DNA from 3 places in the Serratia sp. C2(1) genome. Region 1 is predicted to be linked to each of the others. Evidence: predicted binding sites of a transcription regulator. Region 1 holds the regulator's gene; each other region holds the start of a gene.
The links. The regulator CRP, encoded in region 1, controls carbon source genes, mostly activating them, when cyclic AMP is high. The targets are predictions, from matches to a motif close to ATGTGANNNNNNTCACAT.
Positions count from the first base shown of each region.

Region 2: a site for CRP is predicted at 3,632-3,649, ahead of V2S86_RS02045 (YfcZ/YiiS family protein). Genes of this name have one in related genera too.
Region 3: a site for CRP is predicted at 3,207-3,224, ahead of V2S86_RS11930 (ABC-F family ATPase). Genes of this name have one in related genera too.

Region 1 covers NZ_JAZFBA010000006.1:25,718-31,577, reverse strand. The annotation lists gene argD (bifunctional acetylornithine/succinyldiaminopimelate transaminase) at 1-529, shown strand, start outside; gene V2S86_RS22800 (YccS/YhfK family putative transporter) at 568-2,643, opposite strand; gene crp (cAMP-activated global transcriptional regulator CRP) at 2,698-3,330, opposite strand; gene V2S86_RS22790 (OsmC family protein) at 3,710-4,117, shown strand; gene V2S86_RS22785 (phosphoribulokinase) at 4,163-5,032, opposite strand; gene V2S86_RS22780 (YheU family protein) at 5,184-5,417, opposite strand; gene V2S86_RS22775 (hydrolase) at 5,414-5,860, opposite strand, start outside.
Region 2 covers NZ_JAZFBA010000001.1:425,262-431,121, reverse strand. The annotation lists gene fadJ (fatty acid oxidation complex subunit alpha FadJ) at 1-1,698, opposite strand, end outside; gene fadI (acetyl-CoA C-acyltransferase FadI) at 1,698-3,008, opposite strand; gene V2S86_RS02045 (YfcZ/YiiS family protein) at 3,199-3,495, opposite strand; gene fadL (long-chain fatty acid transporter FadL) at 3,901-5,223, shown strand; gene bglB (beta-galactosidase BglB) at 5,279-5,860, opposite strand, start outside.
Region 3 covers NZ_JAZFBA010000001.1:2,558,500-2,564,359, forward strand. The annotation lists gene moeA (molybdopterin molybdotransferase MoeA) at 1-776, shown strand, start outside; gene moeB (molybdopterin-synthase adenylyltransferase MoeB) at 779-1,534, shown strand; gene V2S86_RS11930 (ABC-F family ATPase) at 1,588-3,180, opposite strand; gene V2S86_RS11935 (isocitrate lyase/PEP mutase family protein) at 3,365-4,174, opposite strand; gene V2S86_RS11940 (LysR family transcriptional regulator) at 4,266-5,186, shown strand; gene V2S86_RS11945 (hypothetical protein) at 5,552-5,860, shown strand, end outside.

The DNA.
Region 1 (5,860 bases):
CATGGGGCGTAGCGGCAAACTGTTCGCCTATATGCATTATGGCGTGACGCCGGATATTCTCACCACCGCCAAAGCGCTGGGCGGCGGTTTCCCGGTCAGCGCCATGCTGACCACCGAAGAGATTGCCTCGGTGATGCAGGTGGGTACCCATGGCACCACTTACGGCGGTAACCCGCTGGCCTGTGCGGTGGCGGAAGCGGCGCTGGACGTGATCAATACCCCGGAAGTGCTGAGCGGCATCGAACAACGTCATCTCCTGTACGTGCAGGCATTGCAGAAGATTGGCGAAAAATACGGTATTTTCAGCGATATTCGCGGCATGGGGCTGCTGATTGGCGCCGAACTCACGCCACCGTATCACGGCAAGGCGCGAGATTTCCTCACCGCCGCCGCCGCGCGTGGGCTGATGATCCTCAATGCCGGTCCTAATGTGATCCGCTTTGCCCCTTCTCTGGTCGTGGAACTGAAAGACATCGACGATGGCATGGCGCTGTTTGAGCTGGCGGTGCAGGACGTGATTAACGCTTAATCCCATCTCGGGATGACAAGGGGCGCCGCAGGGCGCCCTTATTGATCGCGCAGTTTGCGTTTCAGCCAGATGCCGTGATGCGGGCGCTGGCGCCAGGCCAGCGATGAAATGGTGTGCATGACGCTCAGGTGGGACAGAATACGGCGCAGGTGGCGCTCCATCTCGGTGACCGGCATTTCCGGGCGTAAATCCGGTGGCTGCATGATGCTGTTGCTGCCGCTCGGCCCGTCGTATTCCAGCCGCTGCTGGCAGCTTTGCAGCGCGATCTCGCAGGTTTGCAGATACTCCTGCGCCAGCTTTGGCGTCAGCATATAGTGCTCGCGCGCCAGAATGGTCATGGCGTTCAGGTGTTCGACAATAAATTGACTGTGCGTCACCCACAGGCGCATATCTGCCAGATAGCTGGATTCAAACCCCGGCTCCTGCATCGCCTGGTTAAGCGAAGTGAACAGCGCGTTGTGCGCCTGGTTCACCTGCATGCGCGCGTAAGCCAGCGCGCTGGGATCGGGTTCCTGCTCTTCCAGCAGCAGGCGAAGCGCCTGTTGATCTTTCTCCAGCGCCTGATGAGCGTTCTTGCGCAGCAGGCCGCTTTGCCACTGTGGCCACAGCCAGATGGTGCCGCCGAACACCAACACGCAGCCGATCAGGGTGTCGATCAGGCGAGGGATCAGGAAATGCGTGCCGTTCAGCGCCAGCAGTTGCAGGGTATAGACCGCCGTCACCGTAAAGCCGATCACCGCCAATCCGTAGTTTTTACGCGAAACCAGATAGGCCGCCAGCGTAATGACCAACATCACGCTCAGGGTAGCGCTCTCGGGCATCTGCAACTGCAGCAACCCGGCGGCGATCACCAGCCCGGCCAATGTGCCGAGCGCACGGTGCTGGATGCGCACCCGGGTGGCGTTGTAGCCGTTCTGGCTCACCAGCATGATGGTCAGCAGGATCCAGTAAGGTTTTGGCAGGTTGAACACCATACCCAGGCTGCTGCCCGCCGCCAGCATCACCCCCAGACGGGCCGCATTGCGCAGGGCGTTGGATTTGAACGACAGGTAGCTGAACAGCGCCGGCCAGAACGGCAGGCGGCTTTGATTGGCCATCAGATCGCGGCGGTATAACGGATGCTGGGTGCGCAGCAGGCGAGCGATACGGCTGAAGTGGTAGTAGCAGAACTGACCCACCGGGTTGTCGGGGTGTTGTGCGGCCACTTTCTCCAGGGCGGCCAGCTCGTGGGTCATACTGAAGCGCTGGGAGTATTGATGGTAGAGAATATCGTGCGCCACCGTGCGCAGCCGGCCGGCAATCACCTGCGCATTGCGGCGGATAATCGCCTCGGCCTGGCTCTGCTCCACCAGCTTTTGCACTTCTTCCGGCAGGTGCAGGCTGACGGTAATGTGCTCCTGCAAATCCAGCGCGACCTGAAAGGTCCGTTGCAGGCGTTTTTGCTCGAGATTATTGGCGTGCGGCAAAAAGTTAAGCTGCTGATACAGCAGGCTGATCAGGTCCATCACTTTTTGCTGGCGCACCAGCAGCGGCGGTAACGCAGTTTGCGGATCGGTATGTTGGGTCAACAGGGAATACTTGGCTTCGAAGTAGTCCGCCAGTTCCAGATAAAGCTGGCTCAGCGATTCGCGCATCGGCTGTTCTTTCCACAGCTTGAACCAGAACCAGGTGAACAGGCCGTACCAGGCTGTCCCCACCCCATACAGCAAGGGGGCGTACCACAGCGGCACCGTGCCGGCCATGCTGAGCGTAAAAATGGCGGCGATCAACGCGGCGGGGAGCAGGCGGGCATGCAACGGGCTGATTTCGCCGCTGACGCCGAGCAGCAGGGCCAGGCCGAGCATTAACGCCGGCAGCGGCAGTTGCCATAGCAACGCCTGCTGCAGCAACAGGCTGCTGAGTGCGAACAGTGAGCCGCCGACGATCAGGCGTTTGAAAAAACGTTTGTGGGGCGTGTCCAGCCCGGCGATGTTACAGCAGGCGGGAACCAGGGAAAACAGCAGGCCGAGTTGCAGGTGGCCAATCAGCAGGCCAAGGAGCACCGGCAGACACAGCACCAGCGTTTGCCGCAGTGCGTAATTGACTTCCGGGTGGTAAATCAGTCGACGCCACATGGTCGGTCGGGGCATAAAAAAACGGCGCGAATCATCGCGCCGTTTTTTCAGTGATTAACGCGTGCCGTAAACGACAATGGTTTTGCCGTGGGCGGAGATCAGGTTTTGATCTTCCAGCATTTTCAGAATGCGGCCGACGGTTTCACGTGAGCAACCGACGATCTGGCCAATTTCCTGGCGGGTGATTTTGATCTGCATGCCGTCTGGGTGAGTCATGGCATCGGGCTGTTTCGCCAGGTTCAGCAGCGTTTGCGCGATGCGGCCGGTAACGTCCAGGAAGGCGAGGTTACCCACTTTCTCTGAGGTCACTTGCAGGCGGCTTGCCATCTGCGCTGACAGGCGCATCAGGATGTCCGGGTTGACCTGAATCAGCTGGCGGAATTTCTTGTAAGAAATCTCAGCCACTTCACAGGCGGTCTTCGCCCTGACCCAGGCGCTACGCTCCTGGCCTTCTTCAAATAATCCAAGCTCGCCGATGAAATCCCCCTGGTTAAGGTAGGACAGGATCATCTCTTTACCTTCTTCATCTTTAATCAGCACCGCGACGGAGCCTTTTACGATGTAGTAAAGCGTTTCGGCTTTTTCACCTTGGTGAATCAGCGTACTTTTGGATGGATATTTGTGGATATGGCAATGAGACAGGAACCATTCGAGTGTAGGGTCTGTTTGCGGTTTGCCGAGAACCATTCGCTGTTATCCTCTGTTGTTATCGCTGCCTTGTGTCACAGGGGTCAGAGTTCCCTGTAAAACGTGCTGTCGCCGTTGTTTTAAGGGTGGCTGGCAGCAGGTTTTGAGGCGTGTCATAAATATACGCTGTCGCTCTAGCATATTAACTTGCCGGGAGAGCTGCAAGCTACATTCTATTAACATACCGGTAAAGGAGCCTTTCTCTGGGAGTTTCCCTGAAATCAGTGTCCCGGAAAGATTTATTGCGGCTCTGTTTGTAGCACAGAGTGAGGCGGGTGTCTCGTGTTGTCTTGCTCGCGCATGATTAGCATCAGGTTCCGTTGCCAGTTTCTATGCGAAAGCGTACCCTGATTTTAAGAAATTAACCGGAGTGACCAGCATGCAGGCAAGAGTTAAGTGGGTAGAAGGGTTGACGTTTCTGGGTGAATCCGCGTCCGGCCATCAGGTATTGATGGATGGCAATGCCGGCGATAAAGCGCCCAGCCCAATGGAAATGGTGCTGATGTCGGTGGGCGGATGCAGCGCTATCGACGTGGTGTCGATCCTGAAAAAAGGGCGGAATGACGTGCGCGATTGCGAGGTGAAACTGACCTCCGAACGGCGTGAAGAAGCGCCGCGCGTATTTACCCATATCAACCTGCATTTTATCGTGACCGGTAAAGATCTGACCGACAAGATCGTTGAACGTGCGGTGAACCTCTCCGCCGAGAAATATTGCTCGGTATCGCTGATGCTGAACAAGGCCGCCAGCGTGACCCACAGCTTTGAAATCCGCGACGTGGCGTAAAACGCAAGAATTTAGGGGCGCGGCCTGCCGCCGCGCTCCGGCCCATTACTCGATTTTTTTGCCTTCCAGCAGTTGCTGCACCAGCGGCGCCATGATCAGCTCCATCGCCAGCCCCATCTTGCCGCCCGGCACGACCAGCGTATTGATGTGCGAGATAAACGAGCCTTGCAGCATTGCCAGCAGATAAGGGAAATCGATCTGATCCAGCCCACGGAAATGAATCACCACGAAGCTTTCATCCAGTGAAGGAATGGCTTTGGCGGCGAACGGGTTGGAGGTATCGACCGTCGGCACGCGCTGGAAGTTGATGTGGGTGCGGGAGAACTGCGGCGTAATGTAGTTGATATAGTCCTCCATCGAACGCACCACAGAATCCATCACCGCTTCACGGGAATGGCCGCGCTCGCCGGTATCGCGGATCAGTTTTTGTATCCACTCCAGGTTAACGATCGGTACCACGCCGACCAGCAGATCGACATGTTTGGCCACGTCGGTATGTTCGGTAACTACGCCGCCATGCAACCCTTCATAGAACAGCACGTCGGTCGGCGCTGGCAGCGCTTCCCAGGGTGTAAAGGTGCCGGGTACCTGGTTATAGGGCACCGCTTCGTCGTAGGTATGAAGATACTTGCGCGACCGTCCGGTGCCGTTCTTGCCGTACTCGATAAAGCTCTGTTGCAGCAGGCCGAAGTCGTTGGCCTCAGGCCCGAAATAGCTGATATGACGACCCAGATCGCGCGCTTTGCGGATCGCCGCGTCCATTTCCGGCCGGGTATAGCGGTGGAAGCTGTCGCCTTCCAGCTCCGCCGCGCGGATGTTCAACTGCTGGAATATCTTGCGGAACGCCACGCTGGTGGTGGTGGTGCCGGCGCCGCTGGAGCCGGTCACTGCGATAACGGGATGTTTGGCGGACATGGTGGTTGTCACTCCGTGTTAAATGCGCCGGCGTCAGAGTAGGGTTATTGGTCTGTTTGACGCCTTTTTGCCAAGGGCAAAATTCCGCGCGCGGGTTTGCAATGATTCATTGTTACCTGATTTTTTCCGTCAGTCATAGAACCGGCAGGCACTAAATTTCTTCCTGCCCGGCGCGGAACTGCCCGCGCGGCATGATGTTGATGGTTTCATGCAGTTCTGACCACACCAGCAGTACTTCGCCGTTTTGCAACTGGCGGCGAACGTCTGCCACTTTCTGCTCCAACGAACGTTCGTGTTCGCCGTAGTCGGTGCCCTCGCGCAGCACAAAGGATTCGATCAGGCTGTTCAGGGTCTCGGTCTCCAGTTCTTTCCAGGGGATAATCACGTTGCGGGTTCCAGATAAGGGGAAAGCCAGGATGGAATGCGGTATTCCAGCCACATGTGGGGCTTGTTCAAACTGCCGCCGACAAAGCCGACGTGGCCGCCAAACTCGGTCAGCTGGTATTCAATGTTGCGCGGCAGGCTGGCGATGTCGGGGATCACTGCGTCGGTCATGAAGGGATCGTCTTTGGCATGGATGATCAGCAGCGGCGTCTGAATTGCCGGCAACAGCGGCAGCGCGCTGCAACGACGGTAGTAATCGGTGGCGTCGCTGAAGCCGTGAACGCGTGAGGTGATGACATCGTCAAAATCGCGGATTCGGCGCAGTGCCCGGAGTTGCGGCAGTTTGAGCGGCAGGGTGTCGGGGTAGTGCAGCAGCTTGCGGGTGGCGTTTTGTTTCAACTGCCCGAGCAGATAGTGCTGATAAACGCGCGAAAACCCTTGATC
Region 2 (5,860 bases), on a different contig from region 1:
CCCGAGCTGTTCCACCAATACCGGGATAATCTTGGTGCCTACATCAATGCCCACTTCATCAAGCAGGGTAATCGGCCCCACCGGGAAGCCAAAATCCACCAGCGCCTTGTCCAGCGATTCAACGGGCTCGCCTTCCAGCAGGCAACGCGCCGCTTCATTTATATAAGGAGCCAGAATGCGGTTGACGTAGAAACCGGCGCGATCGGCGACCACAATCGCCGTCTTGCCCTGTTTGTGCGCCAGCGCCACGGTGGTGGCAATGGTTTCCTCACTGGTGGAAGCATGGGGGATCACCTCTACCAACGGCATTTTGTCTACCGGGCTGAAATAATGCAGGCCGATCACCTGCTGCGGCCGCTGCGCGTTGGCGGCAATCTGGCCAATCGGCAACGACGAGGTATTGGAGGCGAAAATAGTATGAGGTGCGGCGTGCTGTTCAATCTCGGCCACCATTTTCTGCTTCAGGGCCAGATCCTCAAACACCGCTTCCACCACGATATCCACGCGCTCGAAACCGGTGTAATCGGTCGAACCGGAGATCAGCATCATCTGTTTTTGCCGTTCCGCCGGGCGCATGCGTTTGCTGCGCACGCGCTTGCCGAGCACATCCCAGCTGTATTTCAGCGCGTGGTTGATGCCGGTTTCATTGACATCTTTAATACGCACCGGCAGGCCGCCGCGCGTGGCGGTCACGCAGGCAATTCCGCCGCCCATCAGGCCCCCGCCCAGAATACCGACGCGGTGCAGAGCATGGGGCTGTGCATTGCCGCCGCGCTCTTTCTTCAGGGCGGTAGAGGCAAAGAACAGGCTGCGCAACGCCGCCGACTGCGGCGTCATGGCCAGTTCGCCAAAGGCTCGCGCCTCGGCTTCATAACCGCTGGTGCTGCCGCTATCCAAGCCGGTACGCACCACCTGAATGATTTTTTCCGCCGCCGGATAGTTGCCGTGGGTTTTCTCCAGCGTTTTTTTGCGCACAATGCTGAACAACAGACTTTTCCCCAGAGGGCCGTTGAGCAAGCGCTCCTGCCACGGCAGTTCACGCCGACTCTGCCACCCCTGCTTGACCCGTTCAATGGCGGTCTGCAATAAAATCGCCTGCGGCACCGCATCATCCACCAACCCCATCCGCAACGCCTGACGCGCGCGGATATGTTTGCCGGTCAGCATCATGTCCAGCGCCTTGCTGGCGCCGATCAAGCGCGGCAATCGCTGGGTACCACCGGAGCCAGGCAACAAGCCAAGCTGCACTTCCGGCAGGCCGAGAGCGGTTTTGTCATCCAGCGAACAGATGCGGCCATGGCAGGCCAGAGCCAGTTCCAGCCCGCCCCCCAGGCAAGCGCCGTGAATAGCCGCCACCACCGGCACCGGGAAAGCGGCGATCTGCGCCAGCGTGCTTTGCCCTTTTTTCGCCAGCGTTTCGGCCTCTTTGGCGCTGGTGCAGGCGGCGATCATGGTGATGTCCGCCCCAGCAATAAACGAATCCGGCTTACCGGAAATAATCACCAGCCCTTCCAGCGCGGTATGTTGCTGCGCACGGATCAGCACGTCATTCACCTGCTCGACGAACTCGGCTTTCAGCGTGTTCACCTTGTCGCCCGGGACGTCGATGGTAATCACGCCGATGTTGTCCGGACGCAGCGTCAGTTGAAAAGCCGAGGGTTTGGCCCGCTGTTCATGCAATGCGTTTTCAAAGCTCATTATTCCACCTCTACAATCATTGCGGCCCCTAACCCTCCGGCCGCGCAGGCAGTAGTCAGCCCCAGCCCGCCGCCACGGCGTTTCAGCTCGTGCAACGTCTGGGTGATCATGCGCGCGCCGGTAGCGGCAAACGGGTGGCCATAGGCGATCGAGCCACCCAAGACGTTAAATTTATCCATATCCACTGTGCCAATCGCCCTGCTGCGGCCCAGTTTTTGTTGGGCGAACTCATCGCTGGCGAACATCTTCAGGTTGGCCAGCGTCTGCGCGGCGAAAGCTTCATGCATGTCGATCAGGGTCAGGTCGGCCAGGCCAATGCCGGCGCGATCCAGCGCCAGCGGCGTGGCGTAGGATGGCCCCAACAGCATGTCTTCCCACACGTCGATGGCGGAAAAAGCAAAGCTGCGCAGGTAACCCAGCGGCTGCAACCCCAGTTCTTTCGCGCGCGATTCGCTCATCATCAGCACCGCCGCCGCACCGTCGGTCAGCGGCGTACTATTGGCCGCGGTGACGCTGCCATGTTTGCGGTCAAATGCCGGTTTCAGTTTAGCGTATGACGCCAGGCTGGAGTCTTTGCGAACGTTGTTGTCTTCGGTAATTTGCGCACGGTACGGCGGGACGTAAGCGGTCATGACTTCATCGTGCAGCAGCCCCTGTTCCCAGGCCTTGGCCGCCAACTGGTGAGAGCGGTGCGCCAGCGCATCCTGCTCTTCGCGGGTGATGCCGTGGCTTTTCGCCATTTGTTCGGCGGTATCGCCCATACGCAGGCCGGTCGAGTATTCCGCCACCGCCGGCGGCACCGGCAGCAGATCACGGAGTTTCAGCCGGCTAAAAAGTTTAAGGCGTTGCGACAGGGTACGTGCCTTGTTGACATCGACCAACGTCCGCGCCAGCGCTTTGCTGACGCCGATCGGCAACACCGAGGAGGAATCGGCGCCGCCGGCAATGCCGATACCGATGCTGCCCGCCATGATGCTTTCCGCCACGTTGGCGATCGCCTGGAAGCTGGTGGCACAGGCGCGCGACACGCTGTACGCATCGGTATGTACGCTCATGCCGGTGCCCAACACAATTTCACGCGCAATATTCGGTGCCTCTGGCATTTGCACTACCTGGCCAAATACCAGCTGTTCGATAAGCGCCGGATCAATGCCGCTGCGGGCCAAGAGTTCGCTCACCGCCGTTTTCCCCAGATCCACCGCAGGAATACCGTGATAAGCGGTTGCCTGTTTGGCAAAAGGGGTACGCAGTCCATTTACAATCGCGATACGGTCACCGTGACGGGTCACCAACGGCAGTGCCTTACTCATAAACGCTCCTGAAAAAAATAACGTCAGCGCAACGGCCAAAAGAGGTCTGACCTGATGAGGTCATTGTTAACCAAATGTTTACATTTGGCAAACCGTCAGAAGTGAAAACTGAGAGCAGGAGCAACTTTCTATCGGGGGGAAAACGGCGAGGCAGCGGCGCGGGTTTGGCCCGCACCGTTTTGGGCAGGAATTAACGCAGGCCGAGCTGGAAAATCAGGGTTTCCGCCTGGCAGGCAAAGGTGAAATCCGCCACCAGTTGCACGCCACCGTCAACCGGTTTAATGCTACTGCTGATGTCACAAGGGTCAGACTCCACGTCTCGGGCTTTTTTCGTCAGTGCCGCCAGCGTTTGCTCGGCTTCCTGTTGATTGGCAAACACCTGGCTGTAGGATGCGGTGCAATCGGTGTTATCCATCACGGTACCGACATCGACACAGCAACAAGCTGCAGTTTCCTGGGCGCTGCATTTATTAATTGCATCTGACATGATTAATTCTCCTCAGGGACCGCCATTACGCGAGTCCAAACTGCCATTAACTTTCTGGCGCAAAGACGCAAGATTCTGCGTTTATTTTACCCCGCAGCGAAACCCATCGCTAGCACTTACTTTTTATAGGTGTTTTAAGTGATGGAAATCACAAATAAAAATCGATGTCTGCTAAGGAATGGTAAGAAGTTTGTTATTCACTGCTGGTTTTTTGTTAAGCAGATCTCTTTTTTGATATCAACCTTGAAATATCTCAAAAACAAAGTTGCAACATTCTCACAGGTCGGACCTATAATTCAGCCACTGGTCTGATTTGTCTGAATGATAACGGACCCTACAATCCCGCGCTCCTTGTTACCTTGTGTAACATAGTTTAAATAATAAACACATAATGAGGTTTTGGTCATGAGCCAGAAAAACCTATTTACTAAATCAGCTCTCGCAGCTGCAGTGGCAATTATTTCTTCAAACGTGTCTGCCGCAGGATTCCAGCTGAATGAATTTTCATCAGCGGGTTTAGGACGTTCGTATTCTGGCGAAGGCGCCATCGCGGATACTGCAGCATCCGCCAGCCGTAACCCGGCCCTTCTCATGATGTACACCCGACCAGAATTCTCGATCGGTGCCGTATTTATCGATCCAGATGTAGACATCACCGGCAAGTCCCCTTCAGGCGCCAGCCTGGACTCAAAAAATATCGCGCCAACCGCCTGGGTGCCGAATCTGCACTATGTTCACCCGATTAACGATCAATTTGCCGTGGGCGGCTCGGTCACCAGCAACTACGGTCTGGCCACCGAATTCAACGACGGTTACACCGCAGGCGCTTACGGCGGCAAAACCGACCTCGAAACCCTGAACCTGAACCTGAGCGCCGCTTATCGCCTGAACCAACAATTCAGCTTCGGCCTGGGCTTCGACGCGGTTTACGCTAAAGCCAAACTTGAGCGTTATGCAGGTGAATTGCCGAAACTGATTGCAGGCTCGGGCCAATTGCCGCCTCAGTTAGCCGGCCCGGTGTCACAAATCCCGGCCGATACCCAGATCTCTCACCTGAAAGGTGACGAATGGGGTTTTGGCTGGAACGCCGGTATTCTGTATGAAGTCGACGAAAACAACCGTTATGGTCTGAGCTACCGTTCCGAAGTGAAAATCGACTTCGACGGCGATTACAAAAGCAGCCTGCCATCCGCTTATAACCCGATTCTGAGCGCGGCCGGCCTGCCTTACGGCACCAACGGCAACACCATTCCAGGCTCTCTGACCCTGAACCTGCCGGAAATGTGGGAAATCTCGGGCTACAACAAGGTGGCGCCGCAGTGGGCAGTCCACTACAGCCTGGCTTATACCAGCTGGAGCCAGTTCCAGGAGCTGAAAGCCACCGGCAACAACGGCCAAACGCTGTTCGAGAAGCACGAAGGCTTTAAAGACGCTTACCGCATCGCGCTGGGTACCACTTACTTCTACGATGATAACTGGACCTTCCGCACCGGTATCGCATTCGATGACAGCCCGGTACCTGCCCAGAACCGCTCTATTTCGATCCCGGATCAGGACCGTTTCTGGCTGAGCGCCGGTACCACCTATGCGTTCAACAAAGACGCTTCGGTTGACGTCGGTGTTTCCTACATGCACGGCCAGAAAGTCACCGTCAAAGAAGGCCCTTACACCTTCGAATCGGTGGGCAAAGCCTGGCTGTACGGCGCCAACTTCAACTACCGCTTCTAATCTTGTTTTTCAAGAAGCTCAAGCGCCCCACGGGGCGCTTTTTCGTTCATCATCGTTAGATATAAACCCGCAGATACTCGGCCAGGCACAAGATCGCCATCGCCTGGCCATAGGGCATAGAGGTCCGGGGGATTTGGCGGTAATACTCCAGTTCGCTGCCCATGGCAGTACCGAATGAGACACCGGTCAGTTCGCCTTCCGGGGTAATATGTTCAATCACCCCTTTCACCGCCCTTTCCGCCATCGCGGCGTAGCTGCCGCCGATATAGCGTTTGCGCACCGCTTTCAAAATACCGTAGGCAAAACCGGCCGTGGCAGACGCTTCCAGATAGGAATGCGGGTCGTCCAGCAGCGTATGCCATAATCCGCTGTCGTCCTGGCAACGGGCCAGGGCCGCCACCTGGTTCTCCAACACTTGCTGCATAAAACGCCGCGTCGCATCCTGTTCGGGCAATTCCAGCAATTCCAGCAGCTCTGGAATGACCATGGTCAGCCAGCTGTTGCCGCGCGCCCAACGTGCCCTGGCAAAATTGTGGCTCCCGTCGAAGGTCCAGCCGTGAAACCACAGGCCGCTATCGCGGTCCATCAGGTGCTGCGCATGCACCAGGAACTGATATTTAGCTTCCTCCAGATAGTC
Region 3 (5,860 bases), on a different contig from region 1:
GCGTCAAATTGGGCGCTGCGCAGTTGCCGCTGCTGGCCTCGCTCGGCGTCGCCGAGGTGCTGGTGATCCGCAAGTTGAAGGTCGCGGTGTTCTCCACCGGAGACGAATTGCAGCCGGTAGGCCAGCCGCTAGAGGCCGGGCAAATTTATGATACCAACCGCTTTGCGGTACGCCTGATGCTCGAACAATTGGGTTGCGAGACGCTCGACCTGGGCATTATCCGTGATGACCAGAACGCGCTGCGCGCCGCCTTCGAGCAGGCGGACAGCCAGGCTGACGTTGTGATCAGCAGCGGCGGCGTGTCGGTGGGTGAAGCCGACTACACCAAACAAATGCTCGATGAATTGGGCGAGGTCAGTTTCTGGAAACTGGCGATCAAACCCGGCAAACCCTTTGCGTTTGGCAAGCTGAAGCACGCCTGGTTCTGCGGCCTCCCGGGCAACCCGGTTTCCGCTGCCCTGACCTTCTACCAATTGGTGCAGCCGCTGCTGGCAAAACTGGCCGGCCACAGCGAGTGGCACCTGCCACCGCGCCTGCGCGCACGCGCACTGACGCCGCTGAAGAAGGCGCCGGGTCGCCTGGATTTCCAGCGCGGCGTGTTCGGCAGCAATGCCCAGGGCGAGTTGGAAGTGAGCACCACCGGCCATCAGGGCTCGCACGTATTCAGTTCGTTCAGCCAGGGTAACTGTTTCATCGTGCTGGAGCGCGAACGCGGTTCCGTGGCGGTTGGCGACATGGTGGAAATCGAGCCATTCAACAACCTGCTGAGGAGCTGAACATGCTGCCGGAATTAACCGACGCCGAAACACTGCGCTATAACCGCCAGATTATCCTGCGCGGCTTTGACTTCGACGGCCAGGAAAAACTGAAGGCCGCTCGAGTGCTGATTGTCGGCCTCGGCGGGCTGGGTTGCGCTGCTGCGCCTTACCTGGCTGCCGCAGGCGTCGGCCATTTGACGCTGGTTGATTTCGACACCGTCGCCCTCTCCAACCTGCAACGCCAGATCCTGCATCGCGATGCACGCCTTGGCATGACAAAGGTCGAATCGGCTCGCCTCGAGCTGAGCGCCATCAATCCGCATATCCGTATTGATACCGTAGACGGGCAGTTGAACGACGAACAGATGGCGGCGCACATTGCCGCCTGCGATCTGGTGCTGGACTGCACCGACAACGTAGCGACACGCGATCTGCTCAACCGCCAGTGCCATGCGCAACGCAAACCGCTGGTTTCCGGCGCGGCGATCCGCATGGAGGGGCAGCTCAGCGTATTCACCTACCAGCCGGACGAGCCCTGCTACCGCTGCCTGAGCCGGTTATTCGGCGAGAACGCCCTGACCTGCGTCGAGGCTGGGGTTATGGCACCGCTGGTGGGCACTATCGGCACGCTACAAGCTCTGGAAGCGATTAAGCTATTGGCACAATACGGCCAGCCCCTTACCGGAAAACTGCTGATGTTCGACGCCATGACGATGCAGTTCCGCGAGATGAAATTGCCGAAGAACCCGCAGTGCGAGGTGTGCGGCGGGGATTAACGGATAAAAAAAAGGGCGGGATAATTCCCGCCCTTCTTATTTTATCGCGTGGCTTAAACGATACCCTGGCTACGCAGATAGTCTTCGTAGTTGCCGGTAAAGTCGATAACCTTGGTCGGCGTCATTTCCAGCACACGCGTCGCCAGCGAGCTGACGAACTCACGGTCGTGGGAGACGAAGATCAACGTACCTTCGTACATTTCCAGCGCCATGTTCAGCGATTCGATGGATTCCATATCCAGGTGGTTGGTTGGTTCATCCATAACCAGGATATTAGGGCGCTGCATCATCAGCTTGCCAAACAACATACGGCCCTTTTCACCACCGGACAGCACCTTAACTTTCTTCTTGATGTCATCCTGGCTGAACAGCAAACGGCCCAGCACGCTGCGCACCGCTTGCTCGTCGTCTTTTTCCTGCTTCCACTGGCTCATCCAGTCGAATACCGTCAGGGTGTCATCGAACTCGTATTCGTGATCCTGAGCGTAGTAGCCGATCTTGGCGTTTTCGGACCACTTCACGCTGCCGCTGTCCGGCAGGGCGTCGCCCACCAGCGTTTTCAGCAGGGTAGATTTACCGATACCGTTCGGGCCCAGCACCGCCACTTTCTCACCGACTTCAACCATCAGGTTGAACTTGCTGAACAGCGGGCCGTTATCGAAGCCTTTGGTCAGCGCTTCCACTTCCAGCGCGTTACGGAACAGTTTCTTGTCCTGATCAAAACGGATGAACGGGTTCTGACGGCTTGAGGCCTTCACTTCCTCCAGCTGGATCTTGTCGATCTGGCGGGCGCGAGACGTCGCCTGCTTGGATTTGGAGGCGTTGGCGCTGAAGCGGCTCACGAACGACTGCAGTTCGCTAATCTGTGCCTTCTTCTTGGCATTGTCCGCGACCAGACGCTCGCGCGCCTGAGTGGCCGCAGTCATGTATTCGTCGTAGTTACCCGGATAAACGCGCAGTTCGCCGTAGTCCAGATCCGCCATGTGAGTGCAGACCATGTTCAGGAAGTGACGGTCGTGCGAAATGATGACCATGGTGCTGTTACGATCGTTCAGCACCTGCTCCAGCCAGCGAATGGTATCGATGTCCAGGTTGTTCGTCGGTTCGTCGAGCAGCAGGATTTCCGGATCGGAGAACAGCGCCTGCGCCAGCAATACGCGCAGTTTGAAGCCCGGCGCGATCTCGCTCATCGGGCCGTAATGTTGTTCAACCGGGATGCCTACGCCAAGCAGCAGTTCGCCGGCGCGCGCTTCGGCGGTGTAACCGTCCATCTCACCGTAAGCGACTTCCAAATCGGCCACTTTATAGCCGTCTTCTTCGCTCATTTCGGCCAGACCGTAAATGCGGTCACGCTCTTCCTTCACCGCCCACAGTTCGTTGTGGCCCATGATGACGGTGTCCAGCACACTGTATTGCTCGAAAGCGAACTGATCCTGACGCAGTTTACCCAGGCGTTCGTTCGGATCGAGGAACACGTTGCCGCCGCTCGGCACCAGATCGCCGCCCAGAATTTTCATAAAGGTGGATTTGCCGCAGCCGTTAGCCCCGATCAAACCGTAGCGGTTACCGCCGCCAAACTTGACGGAGATGTTTTCAAACAACGGCTTACTGCCAAACTGCATAGTGATGTTGTTAGTGCTTAACACAGCGCTCGCTCTTCATATCATTGGGAATGTGATTTGGCGCGCATTATGCCATAACGGGGATAAGAGATCGCGGGAAGTTTAGGTGACAATTTGAGCAAAGGTGCGGCGATTGGCCAGGTAAGGAAACCGCCCCGCTCCCCGAACATGCCGAATGCGATAATCCCCCATCCGGCACGCTGACTCGTTAATCGGGAAAATAACCGTTGATGTGCGAGTAAGGCGCTGCATCGCCGAACAGCGGTTCGGAACTGCCATCGGCCAGAAAACCTGCCGCCAATCTGGCGGTGTGCGTCCACAGGCTTTGCGGGATCCATGAGCCGACGCTCACCCGGCGTACGCCAAGCGCGGCGAGTTGCTCCGCCGGCAAAAGACCAGGCCAGGCGATCACATTAAGCAGCAGATCGGTTTGGCCGGCAATTTCGCGGATCTCTTCCGGGTCCGTCACGCCCAAAACAAACAATCCATCCGCCCCTGCCTCGTGGTAACTCTTGGCGCGCCTCAGTGTTTCACTGACCCGTATGGCGGCAGGGACCAGGCTGCGCGCATAAACGTCCGTACGCGCATTGATATAAAGTTTAACTCCCATGCGCTCCGCGACATTGCGCGCCTGGGTGATTTTCTCGCACAGCGCCTGCGGTGAATCCGCCCCATCCTGAATATTGATGCCCACCGCACCGGCGTCAATAAAGCGCGCCACCCGGCTTTCCAGGCTGCCTTCCTCATCCGGGTAGCCACTTTCGATATCCACGCTGAGCGGCACTTTAATGACGCGTGCGATCGCCGCAATGCTCGCCAGGTGCGGGGCGAACGGCAACCTGTCGCCATCGCGATAGCCCAGCGACCATGCGACACCGGCGCTGGTAGTGGCTATCGCTGCGGCGCCTAGGCTTTCAATCAACAATGCGCTGCCGGCGTCCCAGGCATTGGGCAGACGTAATGGGTGTGGTTGACGGTGCAGATTGGCAAAAACGGCGGCGTTATTGTGAGTGTCCATAAGGTTCTCCCGATAAAAAACGCATTCTAACCATCATCAATCTGGATGATAATAGCCGTAAATTTCAGACATTCATTCCCTGGGAGAACGAATGGAAGAACCTTCCCTGCAACTGGTAAAAGCCTTTGTCGCCGTGGCGGAACATCAGAGCTTCGCCAGAGCGGCGCAAACGCTGAATATGACGCCTTCCGCCGTCAGTCGCCTGGTCAAAAAGCTTGAGCAACAGGTTGATATGTTGCTTATCAATCGCACAACCCGGGCAATGTCGCTGACCGAAGCCGGCCAGCGCTACTTCACAGACTGCAGCGCCGCGCTGGAACAATTGAGAATGGCCTACGAGCGAATGCGCGATGAGCAAAGCCAGCCGCGGGGAACGCTGCGTGTCAGCACCTCGCTGTCGTTTGGCCGCCTGCATGTTGCGCCACATCTGGCGGCTTTTATGGCGCAGTTTCCCCAACTGCGAATAGACCTGTTGATGACCGATCGTTATGTCGACATTGTTGCGGAGCGCGTGGCGGTAGCCATCCGCATTGGCCGGCTACCGGATTCAAGCCTGGTGGCGCGCAAGCTGCTCAATAACCGGCGGATCCTGGTCGCCTCACCTAATTATCTGCAACAGCACGGCACACCGACGACGCTTGAGGAACTGCGGCAGCATCAGTGCCTGGTCTCGACGGCAAACCACGACGGCGAGAACTGGCGCCTGTTCGGGCCCACGGGGGAGACGGTGTTTCAGCCCAAGGGCCGAATGCGAGCGGATAATGGCGATGCGGTCAAACAATTTTGTATCGACGGCCAGGGCATCGCATTTCATTCTGCCGTGACGATGGCCGAATCGATACGTTTGGGGGAATTGGTGCAACTGCTGCCGCAATGGACTGGGAGAGAAACCGGGGTTTATTGCGTTTACCCGCCGGGGCCGGTGGGGCCTGCGGTGCGGGCATTAGTCGATTTCCTGGCCCTGAGATGGCGGCAGGAACCTTGCCTGCAAATGCACAAAACAGAAGTTTAAGAAAAAATACCGGGGCTTAGCCATTAACTTCCATAGCCCCGCATTTTGCACTACTGGCGCAAAGTCTGTGCCGGCATCAGGGCATAGCGAGCCTTGTTCAAGACACTTTCATATCCTGGATTGTTTGTATTTCCTCCTGAGTTCAAGAAAACACAATTGTATTCACCACAACGATTATCACCGTAAATTAAACTCATATAAGCTGTTAATAAATCAAGGATGGGCCTCACAGATTCATCATCTAATGAGACAAAGAGCAAACTAATGGCACCGGCATGCTGACTATCAGCCTGATTGCCACCAGGGTGTTCAGGAAAAGGTACAAAAACTGACGCAATAGTTCTGTCCCAGGAGCGAAAAGAAGTATGGATACCCCTTATAATTTGGCGTTACTGACGGGCGCAGGACTGAGCGCCATGGCGGCCCTGGTGCATCTTTGGGTGATCAAGGCGGGGCCGCGCGGATATCGCCTGTGCGGCGCCGGCGATCGTTTTATCCGCGCCGCCGAAGCCGGCAAGACATTTCCGGCCATCGCGACCGCGGGTATCGCCCTGGTGCTGTTTATCTGGGCGCTGTACGCTTTGGCCGGCGCCGGCATTATTGCGCCGCTACCATTGCTGCGCCCCGCACTGTGCTTCATCACCTTTATCTATTTGTTGCGTGGTATCGCCGGC